One region of the Qipengyuania algicola genome, then DNA from elsewhere that is predicted to be linked to it. Evidence: predicted binding sites of a transcription regulator. Region 1 holds the regulator's gene; each other region holds the start of a gene.
What was found. The regulator LexA, encoded in region 1, represses DNA repair genes until DNA is damaged. The targets are predictions, from matches to a motif close to GTTCCNCNCTTGTTCT.
Positions count from the first base shown of each region.

Region 2: ACFCW2_RS01315 (deoxyguanosinetriphosphate triphosphohydrolase) is a predicted target of LexA. The motif match lies at 1,449-1,464, and genes of this name have one in related genera.
Region 3: ACFCW2_RS04040 (ribonucleoside-diphosphate reductase subunit alpha) is a predicted target of LexA. The motif match lies at 1,611-1,626, and genes of this name have one in related genera.

Region 1 covers NZ_CP170453.1:2,524,574-2,528,857, forward strand. The annotation lists gene ACFCW2_RS12000 (ComEC/Rec2 family competence protein) at 1-807, shown strand, start outside; gene lexA (transcriptional repressor LexA) at 896-1,588, opposite strand; gene moaC (cyclic pyranopterin monophosphate synthase MoaC) at 1,743-2,216, opposite strand; gene trpC (indole-3-glycerol phosphate synthase TrpC) at 2,259-3,047, opposite strand; gene trpD (anthranilate phosphoribosyltransferase) at 3,059-4,051, opposite strand; gene ACFCW2_RS12025 (anthranilate synthase component II) at 4,048-4,284, opposite strand, start outside.
Region 2 covers NZ_CP170453.1:258,683-262,966, reverse strand. The annotation lists gene ACFCW2_RS01325 (alpha/beta fold hydrolase) at 1-613, shown strand, start outside; gene ACFCW2_RS01320 (aspartate/glutamate racemase family protein) at 689-1,393, shown strand; gene ACFCW2_RS01315 (deoxyguanosinetriphosphate triphosphohydrolase) at 1,504-2,664, shown strand; gene ACFCW2_RS01310 (NAD(P)H-binding protein) at 2,657-3,349, shown strand; gene ACFCW2_RS01305 (hypothetical protein) at 3,372-3,608, shown strand; gene ACFCW2_RS01300 (CpaF family protein) at 3,874-4,284, opposite strand, start outside.
Region 3 covers NZ_CP170453.1:840,964-845,247, forward strand. The annotation lists gene ACFCW2_RS04040 (ribonucleoside-diphosphate reductase subunit alpha) at 1-1,554, opposite strand, end outside; gene ACFCW2_RS04045 (alpha/beta fold hydrolase) at 2,097-3,032, opposite strand; gene ACFCW2_RS04050 (GIY-YIG nuclease family protein) at 3,076-3,387, opposite strand; gene nadB (L-aspartate oxidase) at 3,478-4,284, opposite strand, start outside.

The DNA of each region.
Region 1 (4,284 bases):
TTTGCCAATGTGGTGGCGATCCCGCTGGTGACGTTTGTTTCGATGCCCTTGATAGCGCTGGCGCTGCTGCTTGATCTGGTGGGCCTGGGCAAACCGGTCTGGTGGCTGGCGGAGTTCTCGCTCGATCAGCTGCTCGACATTGCCCATTGGACTTCGGCGCAGCCCGGTGCGGTAAAGCTGTTGCCGCAAATGTCTTACGCTACTTTCGCCATGTTTGTGACTGGCGGTTTGTGGCTGGCCTTGTGGAAGGGGCGCAAGCGGGCATTGGGGCTGGTCCCGGCGGCTATCGGGACGGCCATGATGATCGCCACGCCCGTTCCCGATATTTTGATTTCGGATGACGGGCGTCATGTCGGCATTGCGGGCGAGGATCGGCGATTGCTGATGCTGCGGGAGAGCCGGTCGGACTATGCGCGCGAGAATCTGCAAGAGATGGCCGGCACTTCGGGCGATGTTGTGCCGCTAGCTGACTGGGAAGGGGCCGAATGTTCGCGCGATTTCTGCGTCATCGCGATCGAGCGGGGCGGGCGGACTTGGCAAATATTGATGGCCCGCAGCCGCGATCTGGTGAGCGAGCGCGCCCTTTCCGCTGCCTGCGAGCGCGCAGATATCGTGGTGGCGGATCGTTATCTGCCGAGATCGTGTCTGCCGCGCTGGCTGAAGGCTGATCGGCGGACTCTGAGCGAGAGCGGCGGTCTGGCGATTGTTCTCGCAGACGAGACAATCACCCGAGTGGCGGACACCCAAGGACAGCATGGCTGGTGGCGCGGGCGAACCGAAGGCTTTGGGGGCGGAAACCCAAGGTAAACTGGCACAATTCTCTGTCATGAAAACAAATCCGGCCAGCGGTCCTTGAACCGCTGGCCGGATGTTATCTGCCTGGGGCCAGATGGGCTTAATGGTAGCGCCGCAGCAATCCTGCCAGCTTGCCCTGAACCTCGACCTGGGCAGGGGCGTAGACCTGCGCCTCGTAGGCGGCATTGGCCGGATCGAGCCGGACATTGCCGCTGTCACGGTGGAGATATTTCAGCGTGGCTTCTTCATTGTTTACCAGCGCCACCACGATCTCTCCGTCGCGTGCCGTGTTGGTCCGGCGGATAAGCGCAAAATCGCCATCGAAAATGCCTGCCTCGATCATCGAATCGCCCGAAACCTCCAGCGCGTAATGATCACCGGGGCCAAGCAGCGCCGCCGGGACCGGCAGGCTCTGATAGTCCTCCAGCGCTTCGATTGGAGCGCCTGCTGCAATCCGGCCATGCAGCGGGATCTCGATCACATCATTGGCAGGCTGCGGCGAGGCGGCCGGTGCGGACGTTCGCGCACCTACCAGATCATTGGCCGCTTGCGGCTTCTTGACCGCGCCCGGCACCGCGTCTTCCGGCTGCCGGATCACTTCCAGCGCCCGCGCGCGATTGGGCAGGCGGCGGATAAACCCCCGTTCTTCCAGAGCGGAAATCAAACGATGCACGCCCGATTTGCTTTTCAGATCGAGCGCTTCTTTCATTTCCTCGAACGAGGGCGAAATCCCTGTCTCTTCCAGTCGCTGCTGGATAAACTGGATCAGTTCATGCTGCTTCGCCGTGAGCATCGGCAAGCCTCCATTACCATTCAGACTTCGCGCACCGGACGGCGAACGAATACGGAACGATTACGGAACAGAATTCCCAAAGTCAAGCAATACAGCCATTTTGGAGGGGATAGGCTGGAACAGGCGTTCCTGATTTCGTCCCACGCAGGGACCGCTAGTTATCGGCGTGCCAGTCGCCCGATTTACCGCCGGATTTTGCCAGCAGACGCACCCCGCTGATGACCATGCCCTTATCGAGCGCCTTGGCCATGTCGTAGACGGTTAGCAGGGCGACGCTTGTCGCGGTCAGGGCTTCCATCTCGATGCCGGTCTTGCCCGTCAAAGAAGCGGTTGCAGTCACGCGCACGCGGGTATCCTCGACCGCACAATCCACGCTCACTGCATCGAGAGCTAGCGGATGGCACAGCGGGATCAATTCGCCGGTTTTCTTGGCCGCCATGATGCCCGCGATGCGCGCGGCTGCCAGCACATCACCCTTGGGCATAGTGCCTTCGCGGATCGCGGTGAGGGCCTCGGCGCTCATGGAAATGAACCCTTCCGCGACCGCGCGGCGCGCCGTTTCGGCCTTTGAGCCGACATCCACCATCCGGGCTTTTCCGGCGGCGTCGAGATGGGTCAGGTCTGTCATGGGGTAGTGTCTGGCATATCGCGGCGGGTCAGCACAGCCGTCTCATTTACCAGTCAGCAAAGCACGGGTCGCGGCCGCAACATCGGCAGAGCGCATCAGGCTCTCGCCAACCAGAAATGTGCGCACGCCGCAGTTCGACAGGCGGATGCAATCGGCATGGCTGGCGATGCCGCTCTCGCCGACCAGCAAAGCGCCGTCTGGTGCCAGATTGGCGAGCCGCTCGGTGGTTTCGAGACTGGTGTTGAAAGTTTTCAGATCGCGGTTGTTCACTCCGATCAGTCGGGAGCGTAGCGCGTGCGCGCGTTCCATCTCGGCCTCGTCATGCACCTCGACGAGCACGTCCATATCATGTTCGAGAGCGGCGCTTTCAATCTCGGCCATCTGGGCGTCCGAGAGAGCCGCCACGATAATCAGAATGGCATCCGCACCCATAGCGCGTGCCTCTGCACACTGCCATGGATCGACCATGAAATCCTTCCGCAGGACAGGCAGGTCACATGCGGAACGGGCGGCGACCAGATAATCTTCATGGCCTTGAAAATAAGGGGCATCGGTCAGGACAGACAGACAGGCAGCACCGCCTGCCTGATAATCGCGGGCATGGTCGGCGGGACGGAAATCCGCGCGGATAAGGCCCTTGGAGGGGGAGGCTTTCTTGATCTCGGCGATAAGGCCGAAGCCGCTTGCAGAGGCGCGGCGCAAGGCCTGTTCGAACCCGCGTGGCCGAGATTGCCTGCCCGCCTGCTCGGACAGCCGCCCAAGGGTGGTCGCCGATTTCCGCGCAGTCACTTCGGTGCGCTTGGTGGCGCAAATCTCATCGAGCTTGTTCATTGCGTGCGCGCCTAGACTGCCATGTCGATCCAGCGGACAAGGAGCTTGCGCGCATCCCCTTCATCGAGCGCGCGCGCGGCCATCGCTGCGGCTTCTTCCCAATCCTCCGACACTCCCGCAACCAGCAATGTCGCCGCCGCATTGAAAATCACCGCATCGCGGTAGGGGCCGGGTGTACCGCGCAGCAGAGCTTTGAGAGCCGCCGCGTTGTGCTCTGCATCCCCGCCACGGATGGCCTCGATAGGGGCGTGGGGCAGGCCCACAAAGGAAGCATCGGCCCGACGCATATCGAAACGGTTGCCCATCACATCGGCAATTTCGTTCCCGCCTGCGAGGCTGAGTTCATCCAGACCTTCATCGCCTGAAACAATCATCGTACGCTCTGTTCCCAGCCGTGCCTTGGCGCCTGCATAGATCGGCACATAGCCCGGCCGGGCTATCCCGATCAGCTGGCGCTTGACCCGCGCGGGATTGGAAAGCGGCCCCATCAGATTGAAGATCGTCCGTTTGCCGATCCGCAGGCGAATGGGCTGGATGCGGCCCATGGCGGGGTGATGGTTCTTGGCGAACAGGAAGCAGATACCCAGTTCGGCAAGCGTCTTTTCTGCCGTGCGCCCCGCCGCTTCCATGTCGAGGCCAAGCGCTTCCAGGGTATCGGCTGCGCCCGCCTTGCTGCTGGCAGCGCGGTTGCCGTGTTTTGCTACCGGCACGCCGCAGGCAGCGACGACCAGACTGACGGCAGTCGAGACGTTCAACGTATGATGCCCATCGCCGCCCGTGCCGCAGCAATCCACCGCATTGTCCGGGGCATTGATGGGAATCAGCCGGGCTCGTAGGGCGCGCGCAGCGCCGGCGATCTCGTCCGAGGTTTCGCTGCGCTCGGTCATACCGGTGAGGTAGGCCTCGATATTGTCCTCGGGCACATCGCCATCGAGGATTTGGCCAAAAACTTTCTCGGCCTCGTCCTCGTCCAGATGCAACGCGGGATCGGGAAGGGATGTCATGGGCGTTTCTCCGGCGTCAGGCCGCACAATTTCATGAAGTTGGCGAGCAGGTCATGGCCGTGCTCGGTCGCGATGCTCTCGGGATGGAATTGCACGCCGTGAATGGGGAGGTCTTGATGGCGGAAACCCATGACGCTGGTGCCATCGAGACCGGGCGTTTCACTAGTTGCGTTGACCTGCAGCGCGCTCGGAATGTCTTCCACCACCAGCGAATGATAGCGGGTGGCGGTAAA
Region 2 (4,284 bases), 620 kb from region 1:
TCATCTTGGGCTCGACACCTTCGTGATCGCGGGCAATTCCATGGGCGGCTGGATGGCGACATCCTACGCCATCGCGCATCCCGAGCGGGTCAGCGGCCTCGCTCTGCTCAACGCCAGCGGTGCGCCGCGTATCGAGGGCGAGGGGCAATTGTATCTGGGCGCAATTCTAGCCTCAATGCCTGTGGTGCACAACCTGATGACCTCCATCACCCCGCGCAGTCTGGTCAAGTCCAGTTATAAAGGGGCGGTGGCTGATCCAGCTGTGATTACCGAAGAGAAGGTCGACCGGTATTGGGAATTGCTGCGCTATCCCGGTAACCGTCAGGCCGTGCTGGACCGCAGCAATACGCCGCGCGGCGGGCCGTTCGACACCGGCGATATTGCCGCGCTGACCATGCCCGCGCTGGTGATGTGGGGGGATGAGGACAAGGTCACTCCGCCAAGCGGCGCCGACTGGTATGAGGAGCATCTGCCGAACGACCGCGCGATCCGTTATCCAGACGTGGCCCATGTGCCGATGGAGGAAATTCCCGAACGCTCGGCAGCCGATTTGCGCGGCTGGATCGAGGATGCGGTGGTGGAGCCTGCCACCGAGGCGGTTGACACTCCCTAGCGATAGGGCAAGCACTGCCGCTTCAACCCTGCGCGCCGATCAGGCCCTTGCAGGGGATATCAGGAGCGTTGTGCATTGCGTAAATTGGGCATGATCGGGGGGATGAGCTGGGTCTCCACCGGAATGTATTATCGCTGGATCAATCGCGGCGTTCAGCGGCGGGCGGAGCCGATGGCGAGTGCTCCGCTGCTGATCGAAAGCCTGGATTTCCGCCCGCTCTTCGGGCTCGACGATGAAGCCGATTGGGACCGCGCGGGCGATGTGCTGGTCGAAAGCGCCAAACGGATGGAGGACGCCGGGGCCGGCGCGCTGATGATCTGCGCCAACTCGATGCACCGGCTGTATGACCGCGTAAATGAAGCGATCAATATCGATGTGCTGCATATCGCCGATTGCGTCGGCGCGAAAATGGCGAAGGAAGGCGCGACCGAAGCGGCCGCCCTGATCGGTACGCGCAATGTGATGACCGAAAGCTTCTATCGCCGGCGACTGGTCGCCCACGGGATCGATCTGATGCCGCCGGACATGGCACAGGTCGGCGAAGTGAACCGGATTATTTACGAAGAATTGATGGCCGGCGAGGGCACACGGTCCTCCCAGCGGTTCTTCAAGACGATGATCACCCGGATGGAACAGACCGGCGCCAAGGCGGTGATCTCCGCCTGCACGGAGCTGGACATGGTCATCGACGTCGACGCCAATGTTCTGCCGATTTTCGATTCCGCGCGCATTCATTGCGACGCGGCGGTGGATTGGATCATGGGCGACACCGAAGCCTAGGCCGCACTGCACAGACTGGCACACACCCACGCCGCCTTGTCGGACTTGTCGCGGTGTTGCCCGATTGTTCCCGTTGTCGCGGGGCAAGGCTGCGCCTATCCGCACAGGCAATGTCGCGCTCCCGCCTTGCTGCCGATCCGCTGCGCTCTCGTGGGCGTGAGTTCTCCGCCGGAGGCGAGGAAACGCGCGGGCCGCGCAGCGCATTCCAGCGCGACCGCGACCGCATCATCCACTCCATCGCCTTCCGCCGCTTGCGCGGGAAGACGCAGGTCTTTGTCGCCCCCGATGGCGACCATTATCGCACCCGTCTGACGCACAGTCTGGAAGTCGCGCAGATCGGGCGGACGATTGCCCGCGCACTGGGTCTGGACGAGGATCTGACCGAGGCGCTGTGTCTGGCGCACGATATCGGCCACCCGCCGTTTGGCCATGCGGGAGAGAAGGCGCTGGACGATGCGCTCCAGCGTCATGGCGGCTTCGATCACAACGCCCAGACCCTGCGCACGTTGATGCGGCTGGAAAGCCCCTATTGCACCCATGTCGGCCTCAATCTCAGCTGGGAAATGCTGGAGGGGCTGGCCAAGCACAACGGGCCGGTGACCGCGCCGCATTGGGCACTGGCGGAGCTGGACCGCGACTATCCGCTGGATCTGGCGGCATGGCCCAGTCTGGAAGCGCAAGTGGCGGCGGTGGCCGACGATATCGCCTACGACAATCACGATATCGATGACGGTCTGCGGGCAGGCTTTCTCAAACTGGACGATTTGCTGGAGCTCGATTTCGTCGCCGATTTGTGGCGCGCGATCGAGCTGCGCTACCCCGATGCGCGGCAGGAAACGCGGCTGCGCGAATTGGTGCGCGACCAGATCGGGGTGATGGTCAACGATGTGATTTCCACCGCGCGGGAGCGGATGAAGGGGATTTCCTCGCGCGAGGAGGTCGCTTCTTATCAGGGACCTGTGGCGGGTTTTTCCGACACGATGTTCGAGCGCGAGCGGCGTCTCAAAACCTTCATGTATGACCGGCTGTATCTGCATTCCGATCAGACACAGACGGCGGGCCGCGCGCAAAGCGTCGTTGCGAAACTCTACGCTGCCTACGAGCAGGAGCCTGATCTGATGGGCGGGCGCTGGGCCGCTCAGCTGCCGGCGCAGGAGCCGGAGCGCAGCCGCCATATAGTGGACTATATCGCCGGGATGACCGATAGTTATGCCATGGCGCAGCACGCAAAGATCTACGGCACAGTGCCGGAGGGCCTCAGCAATGTCTGAGGTTACGCGGATTGCTCTGGTGGGTGCCACGGGGCTTGTCGGGCGCGCGGTCATGGAGGCCTGCGTCGGGCGCGAGGATGTGCGACTGGTGGCGCTTTCCCGGCGCGAAGCCCCCATCCCCAAGGGTGCGCGGATGGAGATGTTTGTCGCCGATCCGGCCAATTGGGGCGATGTCTTGCAGGATTTGCGGCCCGAAGTGCTGGTGAGCGCGCTGGGCACCACCATTCGCAAAGTGGGCGGCGACAAGGACGCGTTTCGCGCCGTGGATTACGATCTGGTGGTCGATACGGCGCGCATGGCGCATGAAGCGGGCGTGGAGCGGATGATTTCGGTCAGTTCGGTCGGAGCTGATCCGCATTCGGACAATTTCTATCTCAAGACCAAGGGCGAGGCCGAAAAGGCGTTGATGAAAGCCGGTTTCAAGCGGCTGGACATCCTGCGGCCCGGCCTGCTGCGCGGCACCCGCACCGCCGATCTGCGCCCGCTGGAGGGGCTGGGACGCATGGCAAGCCCGGCGATGGATTTGTTGCTGCGCGGAAAATACACCAAGTACCGCTCCGTTCATGCGAGCCTGATGGCCGAGGCAATTCTGGCCCTTGCCATGCGCAAGCAGCAGGGCAAGTTCGTCCACGAGCACGAGGGGCTGCACCGCGCGGCCAAGCTGTTGCCGGCTCTGGAAGGGTGAAAGCCCAGCCGGTTAGCGCGCTATGCTCGAATTCTTCCATGGTCTGATTTTTGCCAGCGACGCGGCGCTGGTGGCGCTGGCTGGCGGTGCATTTCTGGTGCTCGCGGTGGTGGCATTGCTGGCCGAGCGCTGGCGCAATGCCCGAGTCCGGATCGACCGGATCGGCTGGGTCCCGTGGACCGGCGTCTTCCTGTTTTCAGCCGTGATCGGAGCAGGGCTGCTGGCGCTGGCGATCCCGGCGTTGCTCAAAGGGGGATGAAGTTGGTGCAGTAGGGGAGGAATGTTTGTTTTCTGCACCCCATCCGGGGTGCAATCTCCTCGCTCATGCGACCTGAAGGTCGCGTCGCTGCGGGCGGCCAGTCGGCCTTGCGGGGCCTGGCGGCCCCGAACCATTCCAGGCAATTAGAGTTGTAATCAGTTTCGGTCCGCAACCAGCGGACCCAAAGGGCGACCGCCCGCCGGCCGGTTAGGCCGGAGCCAAGCGGGCCGGATGGCCCGCGCCCGGCGTTTGAGGGTCGCTTGCCCTACAGGCAAGCCTCAAGATACGCCTGATCGAAGCCGAACTGGCGCGCTTTTTCCAGCGTGTAGGGGCGCAGGCCGCTGGCGCGGAATTCGCCGATGATCTTGCCGTCTTCGCTCTCGTCCAGATATTCGAACTTGAACAGATTCTGCGTCACGATCACGTCGCCTTCCATCCCGATCACTTCGGTGATGTCGGTGGTGCGGCGCGAACCGTCGCGCAGACGTTTCACCTGCACGATAATGTCGACCGATTCAGCGATCTGGCGCGAAATGGCTTCTTTCGGGATCTTGATGTCGCCCATCAGGATCATGTTTTCCATACGGCCCAGGCACTCGCGCGGGCTGTTGGCGTGGAGCGTACACATCGAACCATCGTGGCCCGTGTTCATGGCGGCGAGAAGGTCGAAACATTC
Region 3 (4,284 bases), 1.2 Mb from region 1:
ATTGGCCGGGATCGGCTCGATGCAGGCGCTGGTGCCGCCGCAGATGATCGAAATCGACGCGGTCGGCGCGATTGCCATTTTGCAGCTGAACCGCTCCATCGCGCCCATATCGGCGGCATCGGGACAGGGCCCGCGTTCCTTCGCCAGCATCAGCGAGGCTTCTTCCGCCTTGCCGCTGATATGCTTGAACATCTTCTCGTTCCACGCCTTGGCCATCGGGCCTTCCATCGGCAGGTCTTTCGACTGGAGGAAAGAGTGGAAGCCCATGACGCCCAGCCCCACGCTGCGCTCGCGCTCGGCGGAATATTTCGCCCGCGCCATTTCGTCCGGCGCGCGGTCGATATAATCCTGCAGGACATTGTCGAGGAAGCGCATGACGTCCTCGATGAAGTCCTTCTCGCCCTTCCACTCGTCCCATTTTTCCAGGTTGAGCGAGGACAGGCAGCACACCGCCGTGCGGTCATTGCCCAGATGGTCGATGCCGGTGGGCAGCGTGATTTCGCTGCACAGGTTGGAGGTGGAAACCTTCAGGCCCAGCTCGCGGTGATGCTTGGGCATCATGCGGTTCACCGTGTCGTTGAACACGATATAGGGCTCGCCTGTGGCGAGGCGCGTTTCGACCAGTTTCTGGAACAGGCTGCGCGCATCGACAGTGGAGCGCACTTCGCCGGTCTTGGGCGAGATCAGGTTGAATTCCTCGCCCGCGCGTACCGCTTCCATGAATTCATCGGTCAGCAGCACGCCGTGATGCAGGTTCAGCGCCTTGCGGTTGAAGTCGCCGCTGGGCTTGCGGATTTCGAGGAATTCCTCGATTTCCGGGTGGCTGATGTCGAGATAGCAGGCCGCGCTGCCCCGCCGCAGCGAGCCTTGCGAAATGGCCAGCGTCAGGCTGTCCATCACCCGCACGAAGGGAATGATGCCGCTGGTCTTTCCGTTCAGGCCGACCGGTTCGCCAATCCCGCGCACATTGCCCCAATAGGTGCCGATGCCGCCGCCCTTCGACGCCAGCCAGACATTTTCGTTCCACGTGTTCACAATGCCATCGAGGCTGTCCGACACCGAGTTCAGATAGCACGAGATCGGCAGCCCGCGATTGGTGCCGCCATTGGACAGCACCGGCGTTGCGGGCATGAACCACAGCGAGGAGATGTAATCATACAGCCGCTGGGCGTGCTCCTGATCGTCGGCATAGGCATCGGCCACGCGGGCGAACAGATCCTGAAAGCTTTCACCGGGCAGCAGATACCGGTCGATCAGCGTTTCCTTGCCGAACTCGGTCAGCAGCGCGTCGCGCTCCGCATCGGTTGTGATGGTAAAGCGGCGGTCATTGACCTTCTTGCTGTCGTCTTTCGCTGCATCAGAGGCAGCGGCCTTGGCCACTTCGCCCATGGCGCCTGCAGTCGCAGCGGTCAGCGCGTCGGAGCCGGCATCGGTCTTGTCCATGGTCAGTGCCTTTTCATCCGCAGCGGGCCGGGCCGTGCTGTCTGTTTCCGTCGCGGTATCATCCAGAACATCCGTACCCGTCACACTGTCATCCCCGGCTTTGAAATCCATCATCACTCTCTCGCGCCCTTTTTTGTCCGGCCCGGCGAGTCGCGCAGGGTCCGTATGTTCCACATTCGTTCTCACGAGTCGAGCACCGGAGTACCCCCTCGCATATAGGAAGCGAACGCGGATTTTCCCGTCCCCAGATTGCCCCCCGTATCATCCACAGGCTGCCACCCCGCATCCCGCCTGAGAGACTCCTTCCCTTTGCGCGGGAATCCGCGTTTCGGCGGGTCTTTCGTCTAGGTTTGGGGTCCGCAAGCCTTGCGAACCACTAGATAGTGAATCAGACGGACTCTGCGCGCAAGAGGGTAAAGCGCATTTTTACCATGCCCGCTGGCCCGATGTGGCGGTGTGTTAGCTTGCTGCAACGCAGCGACGCGTGGACCAAGCTGGGGTTCTGCGATGCGCAAGCCACAAAATGAATCTGCGCAAAAATTTTATTCGGGAAAACTGGCCGGAAGGGCTTTTGAATCAATCGAATCGGCGCGAGCAATTTTTGTGCGCCGACGTAGCGTCGCGCAGCACTGAAACCCGCCAGAACGTCGAATCTATTCGGCTGCGACTGCGGCCGAATCAGGTGCGGCCGGAGTCACTGGCGGAGCCGCCGCATGGGCGTGCGCGGCAATGGCGTCGGCCATGGTGTCGACCAGCTCCATCGGCAGATCGTGGCCCCAACCGGGGAAGGTCTTCAGCGTCGCGCCGGGGATCGCGGCAGCCGTGTCCTGCCCGCCCTCCAGCTTGACCAGCGGATCATCCTCGCCATGCAGCACCAGCGTGGGCGTGGTGACCGATTTCAGCCGCTCGCGCCGGTCGCCATCGTCGATGATCGCGGCCATCTGGCGCGGCAGGCCCTGCGGATAGACGCTGCGCTGGATGCCATTGCGCACCCGCGTGCGCAGGCGGTCTTCCGGCGCGGGATAACCCGGGCTGCCGATGGCGCGGGCGATTTTCACCCCGTGCTCAACCAGCGCTTCCTCCTCCATCGATGGCGGCGGGGTGGTCAGCGCCTTGATCGCGGGCTTTTCCGCCTGCGGCAGTTTTGGATTGCCGGTGGTGGACATGATGGAGGTGAGGCTGTGCAGCTTGTCCGCATGGTTGATTGCCATCAGCTGGGCAATCATCCCGCCCATGCTGGCGCCCACGACATGCGCGCGCTCGATCTTCAGACTGTCCAGCAGCGCGGCCCCGTCGGCGGCCATGTCGGCCAGCGTATAGGGCACCTTGGGGCGCAGGCCGAAACGGCGGAAGAGGATGTGGCGCACGACGCCCGGCACCTTCTGCCCGTCGAATTTATCGCTCAGCCCGATATCGCGGTTGTCGAAGCGGATGACCCGAAAGCCGCGCGCCACCAGCGCCTCGACCAGCTCCATCGGCCAAAGCGTCATCTGCGCGCCGAGGCCCATGACCAGCAGGAGCGGCGGATGCGAGGCATCGCCGTGCTCATCGTAATGGAGGGTCAGGTTGTTGGCTGTGGTTGTGGGCATTTTTGTTCCTTCGTCATTCCCGCGTATGCGGGAACCCAGAGTGTCAAAGCGCTTCGAACCCGAATTGCTCGGCCAAATCAAGCCAGCGCTGGTTTTCAGCCTCGATCAGTTCGAGCTTCCAAGCCCTGCGCCACTTCTTGATCCGCTTCTCGCGCGTGATGGCGTCTTCCATAGTCCCGTGCAGTTCAAACCACACTAGGCGGTGGACTCCATGCTCTTTCGTGAAGCCGGAATAATTGCCTGCGCGGTGCTGGGCGATGCGTTGCACGAGATTGGATGTTACACCGCAATAGAGGGTGCCGTTCCGCTGGGACGCCAGCAAATAGACCGCCGGTTGGACCTCGCGCTGCTCCACCCTAGGTTCCCGCGTGCGCGGGAATGACGGTAAGTGGGCTCGTCATCCCCGCGAAAGCGGGGACCCAGAGCGGCAAAGCGCTCACCCATTTCAAGGCACCAACACCGTATCGCGCGCTACTTCATCGGTTTCCGGATAATCGAGCGTGTAATGCAGGCCCCGGCTTTCGTGGCGTTCCAGTGCGCTTTCGACGATCAGGACTGCCGCCTGATGCAGGTTGCGTAGCTCGATCAGGTCAGTGGTGACGCGGAAAGAGCCGTAATAATCCTCGATCTCCTGACCCAGCATGCGCAGGCGGTTGCGGGCGCGTTCCAGACGCTTGGTGGTGCGCACGATGCCGACATAGTTCCACATGAAGCGGCGGATTTCGGTCCAGTTCTGCTTGATCACGACCTCCTCGTCACTGTCCGTCACCCGGCTTTCGTCCCAGCCCTTGATCGCGGGCGGCTGTGGCAGTTCGTCCCACCGCTCCAGAATATCCTTCGCCGCTGCCTCGCCATAGACAAAGCATTCCAGCAAGGAATTCGACGCGAGCCGGTTTGCTCCGTGCAGCCCGCTTTCGGTGCATTCGCCCGCCGCCCAAAGGCCGGGCAGGTCGGTCGCCGCATCCAGCCCCACGATCACCCCGCCACAAGTGTAATGCTGCGCGGGCACCACCGGGATCGGCTCCTTGGTCATGTCGATGCCGAGGCCGGACAGCTTCTCGTCGATGGTCGGGAAATGCTCGCGCACGAATTCGGCCGGCTGGTGGCTGATATCGAGATGCACGTAATCGAGACCATAGCGTTTGATCTGATCGTCGATCGCGCGGGCGACCACATCGCGCGGGGCCAGCTCCATCCGCTCGGGATCGTAATCGGCCATGAAACGGTGGCCCGTTTCCGGGTGGAGCAGATG